DNA from 3 places in the Prescottella sp. R16 genome. Region 3 is predicted to be linked to each of the others. Evidence: riboswitches for the same ligand, from Rfam matches in the RefSeq annotation. Region 3 holds a riboswitch; each other region holds the start of a gene.

Region 1 (5,906 bases), 140 kb from region 3:
GATCGCGGCGTCCAGCAGATCGGGGTAGGACTCGGCGTCGGTGAGCGGTCCGGCGATCCGCACGTCGGGGACGGTGGTGCCGGCGCGTTCGCGCAGCCAGTGCCCGATCACCCGGCGGAACCAGGCGTCCATCTTGCGGTCGAGCACGGTCTGCGCGCTGACGACGACCACCTCGGACGCGTCGGCGTCGGCGGCCTCGTCGAGCACCGCGGTGACCGTCGGACCGGGCCCGCCGAGCACCGCGGTGCGGAACACGGTGCCGGGATGCCGGTTCCGTAGTACGTCGAGGGCGCCGATCACCTGGTCGCCCGGATCGTCGCCGCGGTCCGTCGGTGCGGTGACGATCACCCAGCGGTGAATATCGTTCATGATCTGGAACTTTCGAGTTCGGCGCCGCGCGTGCCGCACAGCACCACCATCGGACGGCCGGTGTTCGGATGCGGCTGCACGATCGCGTCCAAGCCGTACACGTCGGCCAGCAGTCGCTCGGTGAGAACGGTGTCGGTGGGGCCCTCCGCGACCACCCGGCCGTTCTGCAGCACCACCAGGTGATCGCAGTACATCGCCGCCAGGTTCAGATCGTGCATCGCCGCGACCGTGGTCAGTCCGCGGTCGCGCACCAGGTCGAGCAGCTCCAACGACGCCGACACGTCCAGATGGTTGGTGGGTTCGTCGAGTAGCAGCACACACGGCCGCTGCGCGAACGCCCGCGCCAGCTGCGTCTTCTGCTTCTCGCCACCGGACAGGCTCTGCCACAGCCGGTTCCGTAGCCGTTCGATACCGGCCGTCGCGAGGGCGTCGTCGACGACGCCGTCCGGGACGGACGATGCGGCGCGGGCCCAGCCGCCGCGATGCGGAATCACTCCGAGTTCGACGATCTGTTCGACGGTCAGCTCGAGCGCGGTCGCCGAATGCTGTTCGAGCAGTGCGACGGTGCGGGCGAACTCGCGGCGGTGGATCGTCGTCACCGGATCGTCGCCGAGCAGGATGCGCCCGGAATCGGGGCGGGTCAGACGGGCGATCGTCGACAGCAGTGACGTCTTGCCGGAGCCGTTGGGTCCGATCAGACCGGTCACCTTGCGGGACGGGGCGCAGCACGTGACGTCGTCGAGGATCGTGGTGCCGTCCGCCGACCACGTGATGTGCTCGACGCGGACCTCGGGGGAGTGGTGGCTCATGCGCGCGCTCCCCGTCGGCGCAGCAGCAGTACGAACACCGGGACGCCGACGACCGCGGTGACCACACTGATCGGCAGTTCGCGCCCCGGGAGCACGGTGCGGGCCGCGATGTCGGCCCACACCAGCAGCACCGCACCGGTGAGAGCGACCACGGGCAGCAGGCGGGCGTGCAACGGGCCGACGAGTATCCGGGCGGCGTGCGGGACGACGAGACCGACGAAACCGATCACCCCGGCCTGCGCGACGAGCGTCGCGGTGCACAGCGACGCCACCCCGTACAGCACCCAGCGGGAGCGTTCGACGTGCGTGCCGAGGCTCGCGGCGGCCCGGTCACCGAATGCGAACGAGTCGAGTACCCGCGCGTGCGCGAGCACGACCCCGGCCGTCAGTGCGACCACCGCGAGCATCGGGCCGAGGCTCGACCAGCGGACCCCGGCCACCGAGCCGAGCGTCCACTGCAGTACCCGCTGCGCGAGGTCCCGGTCACCGAGCATGACGATCGCCGACGTGAGTGCTGCCGTGAACTGGCCGACCGCGATACCGCCGAGGATCAACCGGCCCGGCACGAGCGCGCCCGACCGGTTGGTCGCGATCACGAACACGAGCAGCAGCCCGAGGACCGCGGCCACGAACGCGGACACCGACACGGTGCTCGCACCCAGCACCCCGACGGCCCCGACCCCGCCGGCGAGCGCGAGGACCGCGCCGAGCGACGCCGCCCCCGACATGCCCAGCAGATACGGGTCGGCGAGCGGATTGCCGGTCAGGGACTGCAGCACCGCGCCGCACAGGGCCAACCCCGCCCCGGCGAGCGCGGCGGCCAGCACCCGCGGCAGCCGCAGGTCGACGACGATGTGGGTGGTGAGCAGGTCGGTGCCCGCGCCGAGACCGAGGCGTCCGGCGATCGACGACACCACCTCCCCGAACGACAGGTCCGCCGCCCCGATCACGACACCGGCCGCGCAACTGAGCGTGAGCAGCGCGGCCAGCAGCGCCGACCAACCCGCCCAGCCGGCCCGGATCCGCGTGCGTGCCCGCGCCGGTGCCCGGGACACCACACTCATTTCCGGATGCCGCCCAGCTGCTCGGCGACCGACCGGGCGCCGTCGATCAGCCGCGGTCCGGGGGTGCCCTCGGAGAACGGGATCACCACGAATGCGTCGTCCCGCACCGCCGCCAGATCACGCAGCGCCGGATCGTTCTTCAGGAACTGTTTCTTCGACTCGGCGGTGTCCCAGGACGCGTCGACGAGGACGATGACGTCCGGGTCCGCCCGCAGCACGGTCTCCCAGCTGCCGGCGCCCCACGCCCCGTTCAGATCCGCGAACACGTTGGTGGCGCCGACCGCGTCGATGATCAACTGCGGTCCGCCGGCGTTGCCGCCCACATAGGGGGTGTCGGTCTTGCTGTCGTACCAGAAGACGGACTTGCCGTTGCCGGCCTTGTTCCACCGGATCTCTTCGAGGATCGACCGCAGCTCCGTGTTCTTCCGTGCTGCGTCGCCGCTGTGGAACATCCGCCCGTAGTCGGCGATCTCGTTCTGAACCGACTCCCAGCTCACGGGGGCGCGCTGGGACTTGTCGGCGCACGCGAACGGCGACACGTACGACGCGATGCCCAGGTCGGCGAGCGAGTCCTGCGAGCCGGCGGCCTTCTCGTCGAACGCGGTCGCGTACGACGCCAGCACCAGATCCGGCTTCGTCTCGAGGACGGCTTCACGGCTCGGGTAGCCGGACTCGTTCAGGACCGGCACCTGCGCGTACGCGTCCTGCCACTGCGGGGCGATCGTGTCGTCGAGGTACGCGGTACCGACCATCTGCTCCTGCGCGCCCATGGCCAGCGCCGACTCGGTCGCCCCCTGGTTGAGGGTGACCGCGCGCTGCGCGGGCCCGTCGAGGGTGACGGTGCGGCCGCAGTTCTGCAGGGAGATCGCGGCGGTGCTGTCGCCGGAATCCGGCGACCCGCCGCACGCGGTGAGGGTGAGGGCAGCGGTGACGACCGCCACCGTGGACAGGGCTCGGCGAGAGACAAGGGTGCGCACAGCGACCCGCCTTCCATGACTCGTGGAAAACGTGCAGGTATGTGCCACGGCCGGTCTCCTGGCTCGGCAGATACGAGCGTCGTCTCCCGGCCCGGCGAGTCTTCCCGGATTTCTCCAGTGGCTCGAGGGCCGCACGTCGAGTCGACGTATCTGCTCACAGTGGCGAGTACCGCGCCGGTTTTTGCACCGGACTTCCCGTTCACCGTGGCAACGGGCCCAGGATAGTCGACGCCGTTTCTTCCGCATTTCGCGCACTTGGCGCGACTTTCCCGGGATTTTCGGCGCGACAGGTGCGCAAAACGCGGGGGGACGGGGATCGAGGGGATGGGTCGGCGGTCCGGCGGACCGATAGGGTGATCGTCGTGCGTCCTTCACTCGAGTCCTACACCCACCTGGCCGGCGGCAAGGTCCGCGATCTTTTCGTGATCGACGACGAGCATCTCCTGCTGGTCGCGAGTGACCGGATCTCGGCCTACGACCACATCCTGAGCACCCCCATCCCGGACAAGGGCCGTGTCCTCACCGCGATGAGCGTGTTCTTCTTCGAGAAGCTCGGCGGCGTCAACCACCTGGCCGGGGATCCGCTCGACGAGCGCATTCCCGAGGAGGTGCTCGGACGCGCGCTGGTGGTGCGCCGGCTGAACATGGTGCCCGTCGAGTGTGTGGCGCGTGGCTACCTGACCGGGTCCGGACTGGTCGACTACCGCAACACCGGTGCGGTGTGCGGCGTCGCCCTGCCCGAGGGGCTGGTCGAGGCGAGCGAGCTGCCCGAGCCGATCTTCACCCCGGCCAGCAAGGCCGCGATCGGTGACCACGACGAGAACATCGACTTCCAGGCCGTCGTCGACAAGGTCGGCCAGGATCTCGCGGTCAAGCTGCGCGACGACACGATCGACATCTACACGCGAGCTGCGAACTTCGCACGGGACCGGGGAATCATCCTCGCCGACACCAAGTTCGAGTTCGGTCTCGACTCCGACAACAACCTGGTGCTCGCCGACGAGGTGCTGACGCCGGACTCCTCGCGCTACTGGCCTGCCGACGGCTACGAGGTCGGCAAGGTGCAGCCCAGCTTCGACAAGCAGTTCGTCCGGAACTGGCTCACCGGCCCCGAATCCGGTTGGGACCGGAGCTCGGACACGCCGCCGCCGGCGCTGCCCCAGGAGATCGTCGACGCGACCCGCGCCCGCTACATCGAAGCGTACGAACGCATCTCGGGCCTGTCGTTCGAGGACTGGGTGGGCTGACGTGAGTACGCCGACTCCTCCTGTCGCCAAACGAGTTCCCCTCGAACGCACCCATCACGGGGACACGTTCGTCGACCCCTACGAGTGGCTGCGCGACAAGGAGAACCCCGAGGTCGTCGCGTATCTGGAGGCGGAGAACGCGTACACCGAGCAGCAGCTCGAACATCTGGAGTCGTTGCGGGAGAAGATCTTCCAGGAGATCAAATCCCGCACCCAGGAAACCGACATGTCGGTGCCGACGCGGCTGGGCGAGTGGTGGTACTACTCGCGCACCGTCGAGGGGAAACAGTACGGCGTCCACTGCCGGTGCCCGATCGCGGATCCGGACGACTGGACGCCGCCGGATCTGTCCGCGGACGCCGCGATCGCCGGCGAGCAGGTGCTGCTCGACGGCAACAGTGAGGCCGAGGGACACGAGTTCTTCGCGCTGGGTGCGTACAGCATCAGCCTCGACGGCGCCCTGCTGGCGTACGCCGTCGACGTCGTCGGGGACGAGCGGTACACGCTGCGGTTCAAGGATCTGACGACCGGGGAACTGCTGGCCGACGAGATCCCGAACACCGCGCCCGGCGCGACGTGGGCAGCCGACAACCGGCACGTCTTCTATCTCACGGTCGACGACGCGTGGCGCCCGGACACCGTGTGGCGGCACGAACTGGGCACCGACCGGTCCGCGGACGTGCAGGTGTTCCACGAGCCGGACGACCGCTACTGGGTGTCGGTCGGGTCGACGCGCAGCGAGAAGTACCTGATGATCTGGGTCGGCTCCAAGATCACCACCGAGGGGTGGATCCTCGAGTCCGCGAACCCCGAGGGCGAGTTCCGGGTGATCCTGCCGCGCCGTGAGGGCGTCGAATACTCCGCCGAGCACGCCGTGATCGCGGGTGAGGACCGGTTCCTCGTTCTGCACAACGACGTCACCGCGGACGGGGAGAAGGCCGAGAACTTCGTCCTGGCGCAGGCTCCCGTCGCGGACCCGTCCGCGCTGGAGATCCTGATCCCGCACCGCCGGGACGTGCGGCTCGAGGACATCGACACGTTCGCCGACCATCTCGTGCTCAGCTACCGGCGCGACGGACTGACCCGGCTGGCGATCTGGCCGCTCACTGCCGACGGGTACGGCGAGCTCACCGAGATGCAGTTCGACGAGGAACTGTTCTCCGTCGGCCTCGGCTCCAACCCCGAATGGGATCAGCCGACGCTGCGGATCGGTTACACGTCGTTCGTCACGCCGTCGCGGGTGTACGACTACCGGCTCGCGACGGGAGAGCTGATCCTCCGCAAGGCGCAGCCCGTTCTCGGAGACTTCGATCCGGCCGACTACGAGCAGCACCGCGAGTGGGCGGTCGCCGACGACGGCACCCGCATTCCACTGTCGGTGGTGCAGCGCAAGGGAATCGGTTCCGGTCCCGCCCCGACGCTGCTGTACGGGTACGGCTC
Region 2 (5,906 bases), 1.9 Mb from region 3:
ACGTCGGGCGGTCGCCGACAACCGGGTGGCCACGGGCCGGGCGACGGCCGGACGCAGCGCGCGACGCACCGGGTACCCGGTGGTGACTCCGTCGAGGCGGAGCGCGACATCCGAGTGTCCCGGGTTCACTGCATCGGTACTCACAGGGCGGCTCCATCGACTCCACGGCGGGCCCGGATCAGCACGGTGATCACGATCGGCGCTCCGATCATGGCGGTCACCGCGTTGAGGGGCAGGACCCGGTCACTGTTCGGTACCTGACTCACGATGCCGCATGCGAGGGCCACAGCGGACCCCATCAGCATCACCGTCGGCACGAGAGCGCGGTGATCGGATGTGCCGACGGCCAGCCGGGCCAGGTGTGGGACGGCCAGACCGAGGAAGCCGATCGGTCCGCAGAACGCCGTCGTCGCACCGGCGAGCAGCGACGCCGCGAGCAGGGTGAGCAAGCGGGTCCGGCGGACGTCGATGCCCATCGTTCGGGCGTATCCCTCGCCGAGCAGCAGTGCGTTCAAGGGGCGCACGGTGGCCAGCGCGACCACGACCGCGGCCAGCACGATCGGCGCCATGAGCGCCAGATCGGCCCAGGTCGTCGACGCGAAACTGCCGAGACCCCACAGCAGGAACAGTTGGGCGCGAACCGGATCCGCGTACACCAGCAGCACGCTCACGATCGCGGTGGTCGCGGAGCCGACCATGACCCCGACCAGCAGCAGCGTCACCGACGACCGCACCCAGCGCGACAACGCCAACACCAGCAGCAGGACGATCGCCGCGCCGCTCGCGGCCGCGAGCACGACACCGGCGCGGCCCATGCCGGCGAGCCCGGCGGTGAACGAAGCCGATCCCGCGGTCCCGGCGGTGATCACGACCAGAGCGACACCCAGGCTCGCACCCGAACTCGCGCCCAGGACATAGGGATCCGCGAGTGCATTGCGGAACAGCGTCTGCATCTGCAGGCCCGCAACACCCAATGCTGCGCCGACCAGGACCGCGGTGATCGCGCGGGGCAGGCGCAGTTCGTGCACGACGACCTGCCAGCGCGGATCGGACGGTGCGGCGCCGAGGACGACGCGGATCGTGTCGGCGAGCGGGACGCGGACCGGGCCGAGGACCAGGGCGAGCAGGAACAGCGTCACGGTCGCGGCCGTGAGGCCGACCGTGACGAGGACCGCCCGGCGGGAGAATGCTCGGGGAGCCGGCGTGGCGTCCCGCCCATCCGCGATCCCGGTGTCGGGGGCCGGCGGGCGGGTCAGGACGACCGTCATGCTCGCGGAACCTCTCGGTAGAACGCGAACTCGTGGTTCGGTGCGAGCTCCGGATGCACGATCGCGACCAGGTCACCGAGGATCAGGTCGGGGCGCAGCACACCCAGCTGGTAGAAGTTGTTGCCGCCGGTCGGACCCATGTCCTCGGTGCCGGACCACACCCGGCCGTCCTGGACGGCGGTCAGCTGTCCGTAGCGCTGGTCCTCGGCGACCGCGTCGCCGGTGGTGGCCCAGTCGCTCATGACGATCCACAGCGGCGCGGTGCCGTTCTCGGTGTAGACGGTCTCGAAGTTCAGCTGGAGGCTGCCGGTCGCGGGGTCGCCCGCCCACGGGTAGGTGGCGCCGGCGTCGTGCATCAGCCGGCCGATGTAGCTGCCACCGGCCGGCATGTACCACGTGCCCTGGTACATGGTGCCGTTCAGGACGGGCCTCTTCTCGGCCCCGGCGGCGACCTCGGCCACCTTCGCGTAGTCGCTGCGGATCCGGTCGTACAGCGTGGCCGCCTGCGCCTCGGTGCCCGTCAGCGCGGCCATCATCTTGACCCACTCGGCGCGGCCGAGGGCAGTGCTCTCGAGGTATTCGGCGTTCGCGACCACCGGGATGCCCGCGGCGCGCAGCTTCGCATAGGACGGGTCGTCGGTGCCCTGTGTCATCAGGACGTCGGGATTCTCCGCGACGACCTTCTCGACGTTCACGGCCTTACCGGACGCGTACTCGGTGATCTTGCCGTCCGCGATGCGGGCCCGGATGTCGTCGCCGTTGACGTTGGCCGCGTTCGCGACACCGGTCAGGACGTCGAGCCGACCGAGTTCGGTGATCAGCGGCAGGTGCGTCGTCGACGCCGAGTACAGGCTCCGGATCGGTGTCGTGATCTTCGGTGCCGAGGCCAGGTCACCGGACAGTTCCGGGTCCGGCGCACCGCACTTGACCAGTACATACGACTCCGGGGAGGCGCCCGGGAACGGCTGCTCGATGGTCAGCACCTGATAGCTGTCGTGGTAGTCGACGGTGAAGTTCTTCGCGTCGAACAGGATCGACTTGTCCGGGAAGTAGTCGATGCTCGCATCGAAGTCGGTGATGCACCCCCGCGCGTCGAGCGCGGAGTCGACGTCGGTAGGGCTCGACGAGCAGGCGGTGGCGGTCAGTCCGACCGCCACGAAGGCGGTCAGGGCAGCGGTCGTGGACCGTTTGAGCATGGGTTCTCCACAGTGAGCGGGCGAATGGCTTTCGGCTCGAATCGGATCCGAAAAGACACCGATCGAGGCCAGCCTGATACGACGGCGTCGACACGCCGAACGAGCGGTGAGGCGTCAGGCGTGGATGTGGAGAGAGTTGTCCCGGAGGAACTCACGGAGTCGCTGTCCGGCGAACTGTGGAGACGATGTGGAGCGCAGCATGGTGGACCTGCCACCTCTCTCGGGGAAATCCGCCCCGAATAGGAGATCGCGACGACGGGAGTCTCCTGGCTCTCGGATCATCGCTTCCCCCCGGCCTTCCGGCGTGTGGGCCGTGGCAGTGTGGAAGGTCGCTCCCCGAATACAGTGGCGGGACCGCGCCGGCATCGCACCGGCTTCCTCTTTCGTCATCACCTGACCGGTGCATTCTTACATGCCGTCTCCGACAACCGAAAACGGCCCCGCCACCCGATTGCCATCGGTCCCGCGACGCCCGAGAACCGGAGGTCACCGGGCGACGGCCGACGCCTCCCCCGCGCCGCGCAGCCGCCCGACCAGTCGCACCGGATCGTCGACGAACACGCTGACACCGGTCACCGACACAGCCTTCCGTCGACTCGGCAGCAGCGCCGGCAGGCGCACCGGCACGGGCGTCTTCAGCACCACGTCCACTGTGGTGCCGTCGGAGTTGGGGAGGAACAGACGCCGATCCACGACGGTCGGCGCTGTTTCCGTGAATCGTGAACTACAGGAGGACGATTCGATATCGTCCAGGTCGATCGAGGCGACGACCGATCCGAAGTGCCGCAGCACGAGACGACGACCCGCCGTGTAGTGCGGGTGAGTGCGATGCACCGCCAGGAAACCGAACAGCGTCAGCAGCGACCACACGGAGCCGACAGCGAGCACGATCTGCAACCACAGCCACGGCACGACGAGGTGCAGGACGACGGTCTCGATACCCGTCGCGATCGCGAAGGCGACCGGAACGGCAAGTGTCCCGCGTTCCGCGGTGAAGACGTCGACATCACCGCCCGGAATCGACTTCCGACCACGTACCCACATCCACAGGGCTCGTGACGTTCTCACGTTTCCTCCATGCGGGACAGCACGACTCGTGAGGCCCGGAGCACCACTTCACGTTGCGCAGGGTCGGGGACGACATCCTCGAGCGTGAGCGGCCAGTCCCCCGACTCGTCGCCCGGATCCGGCCCCGACAGCGCGATCCGGTTGCGGTCGAAGCTGTCGACCAGCCGGTCGACCAGAGCGTCGATCTCGTTCTCGACGGATTCCGGGCGTCGACCTTCGAGTGCCGACCAGGCGACGAGAAGCTCGAGATACTCGGATCGTTGCCCGGGATCGGCCACGACCGCGGTGAAACCGTCGAGCAACGACGGCGGTGCGGCACCGGTGACGGCAAGCATCTCGAGCAGGTCACGCTCACGTTCCAGTTCCGCTCTCACCGAACGTGTCTCGGCCCCGTCGATCGCATCCCGGAACGCGGCGGCGAGCACGGTGGGCAGCGCCGAGATCGGATGCCCGGCCTCGGCGTCCGACAGCATCGCGGTGAGCAGCGCGCTGCGCCGCGCGAGCGTCGCCTGCTCGCGGCGGATCCCGTCGATCAGTGCCCGCAGGTCGGCCACCACGTCCCGAGCGTCCGCCTCGGCCGGATCACCGTTCAGGACGGCAGCGATCGAACCGAGCGGAACACCGCTGTCGGCGAGCCACCGGATCCGCATCAGCCGGACGACGTCGTCGACCGTGTACTCGCGGTACCCGTTGGGCAACCGCTCCGGCTCCGCGAGCAGACCCAGGCGGTGATAGTGCCGCACCGCTCTCGGCGTCGTCCCCGCTGCCTCTGCCATCCGACCTATCCGCATGATCCGAGTGTCGACCATGACGCTGCGTCAAGGTCAAGAATCCCGAGAGGCACCGGTCCGGTCGGTGAACGATACGAGAGTGGTTGCGATGACGTCGACGTCGCGGACGTAAGCCGACAGCATCCTTCCACCGGCCGAGACCGGTTCCGGGACGGTGGTCGCCGTGGCCACGGTGCCCAGCGGGGTCGACGGGATCAACTACCGGGTATTCGTCAGCACACCCGGCGCCGGCGTCTGAACGGTCCCCTGACCGGGGCCGTCGTCTACGGCACGTGGACGGTCACGACGCCCGGTGTGTACGGGGCGGTGGCGGAAGTGGCGGCGATGACGACCTGTCCGGTTCCGGTCGGCAGGGTGGCTTCCGGATATCCGTCGATTCCGGCCGACATCCGTGCAGTACCGGAGGTGCCGGTGGACAGGTTCAGCCAGTGCATGTCGCCCGGGAGCAGGCATGCCCTCATGCCGTCCTTCGGGCCGGTGATCGTCACCGTGCCGGGCTGGTCGCCGACGACGGCCCAGCAGCGGATCGAGGGGACGTCGAGGCTGCCGTTCGGGTTTCCGAACGGCGCCGGGTCGATCTGGAACGGAACGGTGACTGCGGCGGAGGCGACGGTCGTCGTCGTCAGAACCGCACCGGCCACGATCGCGGCGCAGGCGACCGATCGGCGAACGGCATCGATCACGGCGACCTCCACGAACCGTCGGGGCCGGGTTCGGTCACTCCAACTGCTGTTGGCGCCACCCGACTCCACGAGAACCCTGCCACCTGTCTCCGAGGATCGCACCCTCACGAATCAGGGCACCCTCGCCCTCGATGTCCGGACCTGCTTCCCGCTCCCCCGACACACCCGTGCCCCCGAGCGATCGGATCACTCGGGGGGCACGGGCAGGGCGTCGAACCGGTCAGTGCATGGCGACCGGAACGTCCTTGGTGGCCGGGATGGTGAGCTTGCGCGGCAGGAAGAACGCCGGGATCAGCGTGCAGAGCAGCAGGATGAACGCGATGGTGAAGGTGTTACCGAACGCGTCGGCCGCGGCGCTGAGGATCTGCTCGGGCATGCCGGGCGGTTCCTGCGCGACGACGGCGTCGATGTGCTGCATCGCCACCTTCTCGTTGGTGAGATTGCGGTCGAGGAGCTGGTTCGTCAGGATCACCGACATGGTGGCGGTGCCGATGGAACCGGCGGTCTGCTGGACGATGTTCATCAGGGTCGAGCCGCGGGCGATCATCTCGTTCTTGAGGGTGACCATCGCGGCCGTCATCAGCGGCATCATGGTGCAGCCCATGCCGAGGCCCTGTACGAACAGGGCGCCGAGCAGCAGCCAGTACGGCGAGTCCGCGGACAGCTGGGTGAATGCGAACATGCCGAGCGCGATCAGCGGCAGACCCGTGAGCACGATCTTGCCGGGGCCGATCTTGTCGACGAGCCGGCCGGCGATCGGCATGGTGACCATCGCACCGATACCCTGCGGCGCGAGCAGCAGACCGGCGGCGAGCGTCGACTCACCACGGACCTGGATGAAGTAGCTCGGGAACAACAGTCCGGCACCCATGAACGCGACGATGAACGTCGACGTCGTGA
Region 3 (5,906 bases):
TCATCGGGGTGGCCCTGCCACAGATGGGTGACGACCTGGGCTTCTCCCAGGAGAACCTGTCGTGGGTGTTCAACGCCTATGTCGTTGCATTCGGCGGGCTCCTGCTGCTGGGTGGCAAGCTGTCGGACCTGTTCGGGGCCCGCCGGATCTTCACGGCCGGCTGGATCGTGCTGATCGCGGGCTCGGCCGCTGCGGGAATGGCGTCCACCGTCGGTGTCGAACTCGCCGGACGCGCCGTCCAGGGCGCCGGCGCCGCGCTGATTGCACCGTCGGCGCTGACATTGCTGATGATGCTGTTCGGCGGCAACCCGCGCGAACTCACCAAGGCGTTCGCGCTGTACGGTGCGGCCGCCCCCGCCGGAGGTACGGCCGGGGTGTTCTTCGGGGGTCTGATCACGGAGTACGCCGACTGGCCCTGGGTGTTCTACATCAACATCCCCATCGCGCTCGTCATCCTGGCGGTCACCCCCGCACTCATGCCGGCCGGCAGTCCCGCCGCACGGAGTCGGACAGACCTGCTCGGCGCCGTCACCGTCACCGGCGGCCTGGCCGCGCTCGTCTACGGGATCGTCGAGGCGCCCGAAGTGGGCTGGGGTGCCCTGCAAACCTGGCTCGTCCTCGCCGGTGCGGCCGCACTTCTGGTGGCCTTCGTCGTATCGCAGGCGGTCCGGCGCGAACCGCTGGTGCGGCTCGACATCTTCCGGACGCCGAACCTCGGCGCCGCGAACCTCGCACAGCTGCTGCTGGGAGGGGCATGGATCCCCATGTGGTTCTTCCTCAACCTGTACCTGCAGCAGGTCCTGGGCTACACGGCGTTCCCCAGTGGGGCGGCACTGGTGCCCATGACGGGCCTCGTCATGATCGTCATGATCGTGGTTGCGCCTCGAGCGCTGGGTCGGTTCGGTATCAAGGCCGTCACGGTCACCGGATTCCTGCTCCTCGCCGCCGGTATGGGCTGGTTGTCCCTCATCCGGCCGGACGGCTCGTTCGTCACCGACGTCCTGCCGGCATCGCTCGTGGTAGCACTGGGCATGTCCTTGGCGTTCATTCCGACCCTCGGGACCGCGATCTCCTCCGCGCGACCCGAGGAGGGCGGCCTGGCGTCCGGCATCGTCAACACGAGCTACCAGGTCGGCTCGGCGGTAGGCCTGGCCGTGATGACCGCGATCGCAGCCGCCTACGGTGCCGGCCGGATCGGTGAGCCGGTAGCCCTGACCGACGGTTTTTCGGCGGCGTTCCTGGGCGCCGCGATCGTCGCCGTGATCGGTGCCGCCGCTGCCGCGGCGTTCCTCAGGAATCCCGAGAAGGAAACGGCGGCAGGAGAACCCGCCTCGATGTCGGGGTAGTTCCTGTCGTACCGGCGGTGTGCCGCGGACCGGTGGTCTGTTACGGGCCAGAGGTCCGCGGCATGTTCGGTCAGAGCTCGCCGCGCACCGATCGTGCCGCCGCAACCAGGTGCCGCAGCGACGCCTCGACCTCGGCCCGGCCCCGCGTCTTCAGCCCGCAGTCCGGGTTGACCCACAGCCTTTCCGCGGGAACAGCTTTCAGCGCCACCCGCAGCGACCCGGCGATCTCGTCGACCGACGGCACCCGCGGCGAGTGGATGTCGTACACGCCCGGGCCGACACCCAGGTCGAAGCCGACGGCGCGCAGGTCGTCGAGCACCTCCATGTGCGAGCGGGCCGCCTCGATCGACGTGACGTCCGCGTCGAGCCCCGCGATCGCCCCGATGACCTCACCGAACTCGGAGTAACACAGGTGGGTGTGGATCGCGGTGGCGTCGGCGACACCCGCCGTCGCGAGACGGAACGCGCCGACCGACCAGTCCAGGTAGGCCGGCTGCTCGGCGGCCCGCAGCGGCAACAGTTCGCGCAGCGCGGGCTCGTCCACCTGGATCACCGCCGCACCGGACTTCTCGAGGTCCACGGTCTCGTCGCGGATCGCGAGCGCCACCTGGTCGGCGGTGTCGGCGAGCGGCTGGTCGTCCCGCACGAACGACCACGCCAGGATCGTGACGGGGCCGGTGAGCATGCCCTTGACCGGCTTGGTGGTCAGCGACTGCGCGTACGCGATCCAGTCGACGGTCATCGCCTGCGGGCGCCGCACGTCACCGAACAGAATCGGAGGGCGGACACAGCGGCTGCCGTACGACTGCACCCAGCCGTTCGCGGTCGCCGCGAAACCGTCGAGCTGTTCGGCGAAGTACTGCACCATGTCGTTGCGCTCGGGCTCGCCGTGCACCAGCACATCCAGCCCCAGATCCTCCTGCAGCGCAATCACATCGGCGATCTCCTCCCGCATACGACGCTCGTATTCGGCCCGGTCGACGGCGCCGGTGCGCAGGGCCGCGCGGGCCACCCGGATCTCGGTGGTCTGCGGGTACGAGCCGATCGTCGTGGTCGGCAGCGGCGGCAACGGCAGTGCGGCCGCCTGCACGGTGCGCCGCGCGGCGGCCGCGGCCCGGGTGCGGTCCGACGCGGTCAGCGCGGCGAGGCGGCCGCGGATCGCGTCGTCGTGCAGGCGCGGGTCGGCGGAGCGGGTGGCCACGGCCGCACGCGACTCGGTCAGCTCGTCGGCGATCGCGTCACGGCCCGACCGCAGCGCGGTCGCGAGGGCCGAGACCTCCCGGATCTTCTCGGTGCCGAACGCCAGCCACGACCGCAGCGCACGATCGAGACCGTCCTCACCGTCGAGGGTGTAGGGCACGTGCAGCAGCGAGCACGACGTGGACACCGCCACCGAACCGGCCCGTTCCCGCAGGGCGTCGAGAGTGTCGAGGGCACGGTCCAGGTCGGTGCGCCACACGTTGCGGCCGTCGACGACACCGGCGACGACGTGCTTGCGGTCGATGCCCTCGGCTGCGGCGACGGTAGCGAGGGATCCGGCGACGAGGTCGACGGCGATGCCCTCGACCTCGGTGTCGAGGAGGGCCGGCAACGCGTCCCCGAGGTCGCCGAAGTACGACGCCACCAGGATCGCCGGCCGTCGATCGAGCGCCGAGAGCAGTCGGTACACCGAGCGCACCGCGGCCAGTTCCGCGTCGGTGCGGTCGGCGACCAGCGCCGGCTCGTCGATCTGCACCCACTCGGCACCGGCGTCCGCGAGCCGTTCCAGCAGGTCGGCGTACAGCGCGACGACGTCGTCGAGACGGTCCAGCGGCTCGAGGTCCTCGAACTTCGACAGCAGCAGGAACGTGATCGGTCCGACGACGACGGGCCGCGCCGGCACACCGAGCGCGCGGGCTTCGGCGATCTCGCCGAGGATCTTCTCCGGGTGCAGCGAGAACGTCGTCGCCGCGGTGATCTCGGGGACCAGGTAGTGGTAGTTGGTGTCGAACCACTTCGTCATCTCGAGCGGCGGCACGGTGTCGGTGCCGCGGGCGGCCGCGAAGTAGCGGTCCAGATCGTTCTCGATCCCCGCGACCCGCTCCGGCAGTGCACCGAGCAGGACGGCGGTGTCGAGCATCTGGTCGTAGTACGAAAACGTGTTGACCGGAACGGAATCGATACCGGCGTCGGCCAGTTCGGTCCACGTCTGCCGGCGCAGATCCGCACCGACCGAGGAGAGTGCGGCGGCGTCGAGCTTCCCGGCCCAGTAGGACTCGACGGCCTTCTTCAGTTCGCGATGCGGTCCGATGCGGGGCGATCCCAGGACCGTTGCGGTGAAAGCGATGGTCACGATGTTCTCCAATTGCTCACAGCGTGGACGGTCACCGCCGGTAGACGAGAAGAACGAGCCCCTGAGGTGCCTGCCAGCGGGCAGCACGAAGTCCGAGCCGATCTACTCGCCTTTTCCTCGAGGCGGTGGACCGCCGGGCACGGCGTGCCCGGCACAGTCGGCAGGTCTTCGGACTCGCGGGCGCTCGGGTACACCCCGAACCTACTGGCCGTCGCTTCCCGGACCTGACGGTCCAGTGCGTGATGACGGCGGTCGTTCCCACTCACCGCTGCGGGACAGTCCCGGACTTCCACCGGGTTCCCTCTCACGTCCGACGGCCTCACGACCGGGGACGCTTCGACGCCGACGACGGTCTTCGGGGCTCCTCACGACCGCGCCGGCGAACCAGCTGCACCGTCCAGCATAGGCCGCCCGGGCCGAGGGAAGCGCGGTCGCCTCAGATCAGTGCCGCGTGCACCTGCTGCGCGGCCTCGCACACCGCACGGCCGAAGAACTCGAACTTGTCCGGCGTCATGCGGCTGCTGGGGCCGGACACCGACACCGAACCGATCGGTTCGCCTCGGGGGCCGAGGATGGCGGCGCCGAGCGCAGTGATCCCGGTGCTCAGTCCCTGTTCGTTCACCGAATAGCCTTGGCGCCGAATCTTTTCGACGGTCGAATGCAGAACGTCCGGGTCGGTGATCGTGTTCGGGGTGCGGGCCAGCAGCGCCGTGGCCCCGTAGCTTTCGACGAACTCGTCACTGCTCGCCGCCAGGAACGCCAGCCCGGTTGCCGAGGCGTGGAGCGGGATCCGGGTGCCCAGTGGAAGGAATGCACGCAACTGGTGCGGGGTGTCGAGGCGCTCGATGAGGATCAGTTCGTCGCCGTCGGGCACCGTCAGGTGGATCGTCTCGGTGGTGGCCAACTGCAGGTCGCTCAGGAACGGGAGTGCCGTGTCGCGGAACGTGTCCTGGTCGGCGGCCTGGGTCCCGACCGAGAACGCCCGATAGGTCAGCTTCCAGCGGGTGGGCTGTGTGTTCGTCGGGCGGAGCCAGCCGATGTCGTGCAGCGTGAGCAGGCAACGCTGGACCGTGCTCTTGGGTAGTTCGACGGCGCGAGCCAGCTCCGACAGGCCCACCGGTTGCATCCGGGCGACCTCCTCGAGCACGCGGAACGCCGAGACCACGCTGGTGGTGGACATGGTTCTTCCTCTCCGTTGACCGGCACGCCGGTGTGAGCTAGCTTACTCCGAACTGGTTCAGTAGGTAGACCAGTGTGCCACACAGTGGACCGATTGGAAAAGTTGACCCCAGAACCGAACGACGTGTCGGAGGCGAACGGATGGCAATTCAATGGGTGGCGCTGGCGATCTTCGTCGGCGTCTTCGTGGTAGGGACGCTGCGGAAGATCAACATCGGCGTGCTGATGTTCGCCGCGGCGAGCCTCGTCGGGATCGGGCTGGCGGGCATGCCGCTCGACGAGGTCGTCGGCGGGTTCCCAGTCGGCATCCTCGTGCTGCTGGTGGGCGTGACCTACTTCTTCGGGATCGCGCACGTCAACGGGACGATCGACCGGATCGTGGAATCGTCCCTCGCGAAGGTCGGCGATCGGACGGCCGTGCTCCCCACGGTGTTCTTTGTCCTGAGCGCGGGTCTCGCGTCGATGGGAGCGCCGTTGGGGGCGCTGGTGCTGTTCCCGGTGGGCATGGTGGTCGCCGACAAGCGGGGCATCGATCCGATGCTGATGGCCCTGGCGATGGGCACGGGCCTGAGCGCCGGCGCGTTCGCGCCGACCAGCCTGTTCGGCATCGTCGCCTACGGGACGGCCCAGGAGGCCGGGATTGCACTGAGTCCGCTGGTGCTCTTCGCGGTGGCCCTCGGAATCAACATCGTGCTGTTCGCGTGCGCGTACGTGCTCTTCGGTCGACGTCGAGTGCTCCGTGCCGATACGGAGCAGCGGGCGCGGGCGCGCAGTCTGGCCACGGTCGGCGGCGGTCTCGTGGACGGCGGATCGGCCGACGAACCGCCGAGCCCCGGCGGCAGCGACCATTCCGGCGAGCGGGCAGCGTCCCCGTCCTTCACACCGGTGCAGATCATGACGGTGCTGTGCATGATCGGGCTCGTCGGCACCGTGGTGGTGCTGTCGCTCGTCGGCGCCGATCCCGAGATCGGTGTGCTCGGATTCGCGTTCGGCGCTGTGCTGACGCTGCTCGACCCGGACGCCGGACGCAAGGCGGTCGGTCGTATCGA

The links. Region 3 has a riboswitch for cobalamin ahead of metE (5-methyltetrahydropteroyltriglutamate--homocysteine S-methyltransferase). Riboswitches for the same ligand answer to the same signal wherever they lie in the genome.
Region 1: it holds a riboswitch for cobalamin, as region 3 does, so the genes downstream of both, Q5696_RS03835 (ABC transporter substrate-binding protein) here and metE (5-methyltetrahydropteroyltriglutamate--homocysteine S-methyltransferase) in region 3, are expected to answer to the same signal.
Region 2: it holds a riboswitch for cobalamin, as region 3 does, so the genes downstream of both, Q5696_RS16970 (ABC transporter substrate-binding protein) here and metE (5-methyltetrahydropteroyltriglutamate--homocysteine S-methyltransferase) in region 3, are expected to answer to the same signal.

What each region holds. Positions count from the first base shown of each region.
Region 1 is NZ_CP130943.1:820,494-826,399, forward strand. Features, by position in the region: gene Q5696_RS03820 ((2Fe-2S) ferredoxin domain-containing protein) at 1-369, opposite strand, end outside; gene Q5696_RS03825 (ABC transporter ATP-binding protein) at 366-1,178, opposite strand; gene Q5696_RS03830 (FecCD family ABC transporter permease) at 1,175-2,242, opposite strand; gene Q5696_RS03835 (ABC transporter substrate-binding protein) at 2,239-3,219, opposite strand; cobalamin riboswitch at 3,251-3,441, opposite strand; gene Q5696_RS03840 (phosphoribosylaminoimidazolesuccinocarboxamide synthase) at 3,582-4,466, shown strand; gene Q5696_RS03845 (S9 family peptidase) at 4,468-5,906, shown strand, end outside.
Region 2 is NZ_CP130943.1:3,637,505-3,643,410, forward strand. Features, by position in the region: gene Q5696_RS16960 (ATP-binding cassette domain-containing protein) at 1-144, opposite strand, end outside; gene Q5696_RS16965 (iron chelate uptake ABC transporter family permease subunit) at 141-1,268, opposite strand; gene Q5696_RS16970 (ABC transporter substrate-binding protein) at 1,265-2,464, opposite strand; cobalamin riboswitch at 2,705-2,899, opposite strand; gene Q5696_RS16975 (hypothetical protein) at 2,951-3,532, opposite strand; gene Q5696_RS16980 (MerR family transcriptional regulator) at 3,529-4,341, opposite strand; gene Q5696_RS16985 (hypothetical protein) at 4,587-5,006, opposite strand; gene Q5696_RS16990 (DHA2 family efflux MFS transporter permease subunit) at 5,227-5,906, opposite strand, start outside.
Region 3 is NZ_CP130943.1:959,042-964,947, forward strand. Features, by position in the region: gene Q5696_RS04435 (MFS transporter) at 1-1,346, shown strand, start outside; gene metE (5-methyltetrahydropteroyltriglutamate--homocysteine S-methyltransferase) at 1,417-3,678, opposite strand; cobalamin riboswitch at 3,837-4,006, opposite strand; gene Q5696_RS04445 (IclR family transcriptional regulator) at 4,115-4,858, opposite strand; gene Q5696_RS04450 (SLC13 family permease) at 4,999-5,906, shown strand, end outside.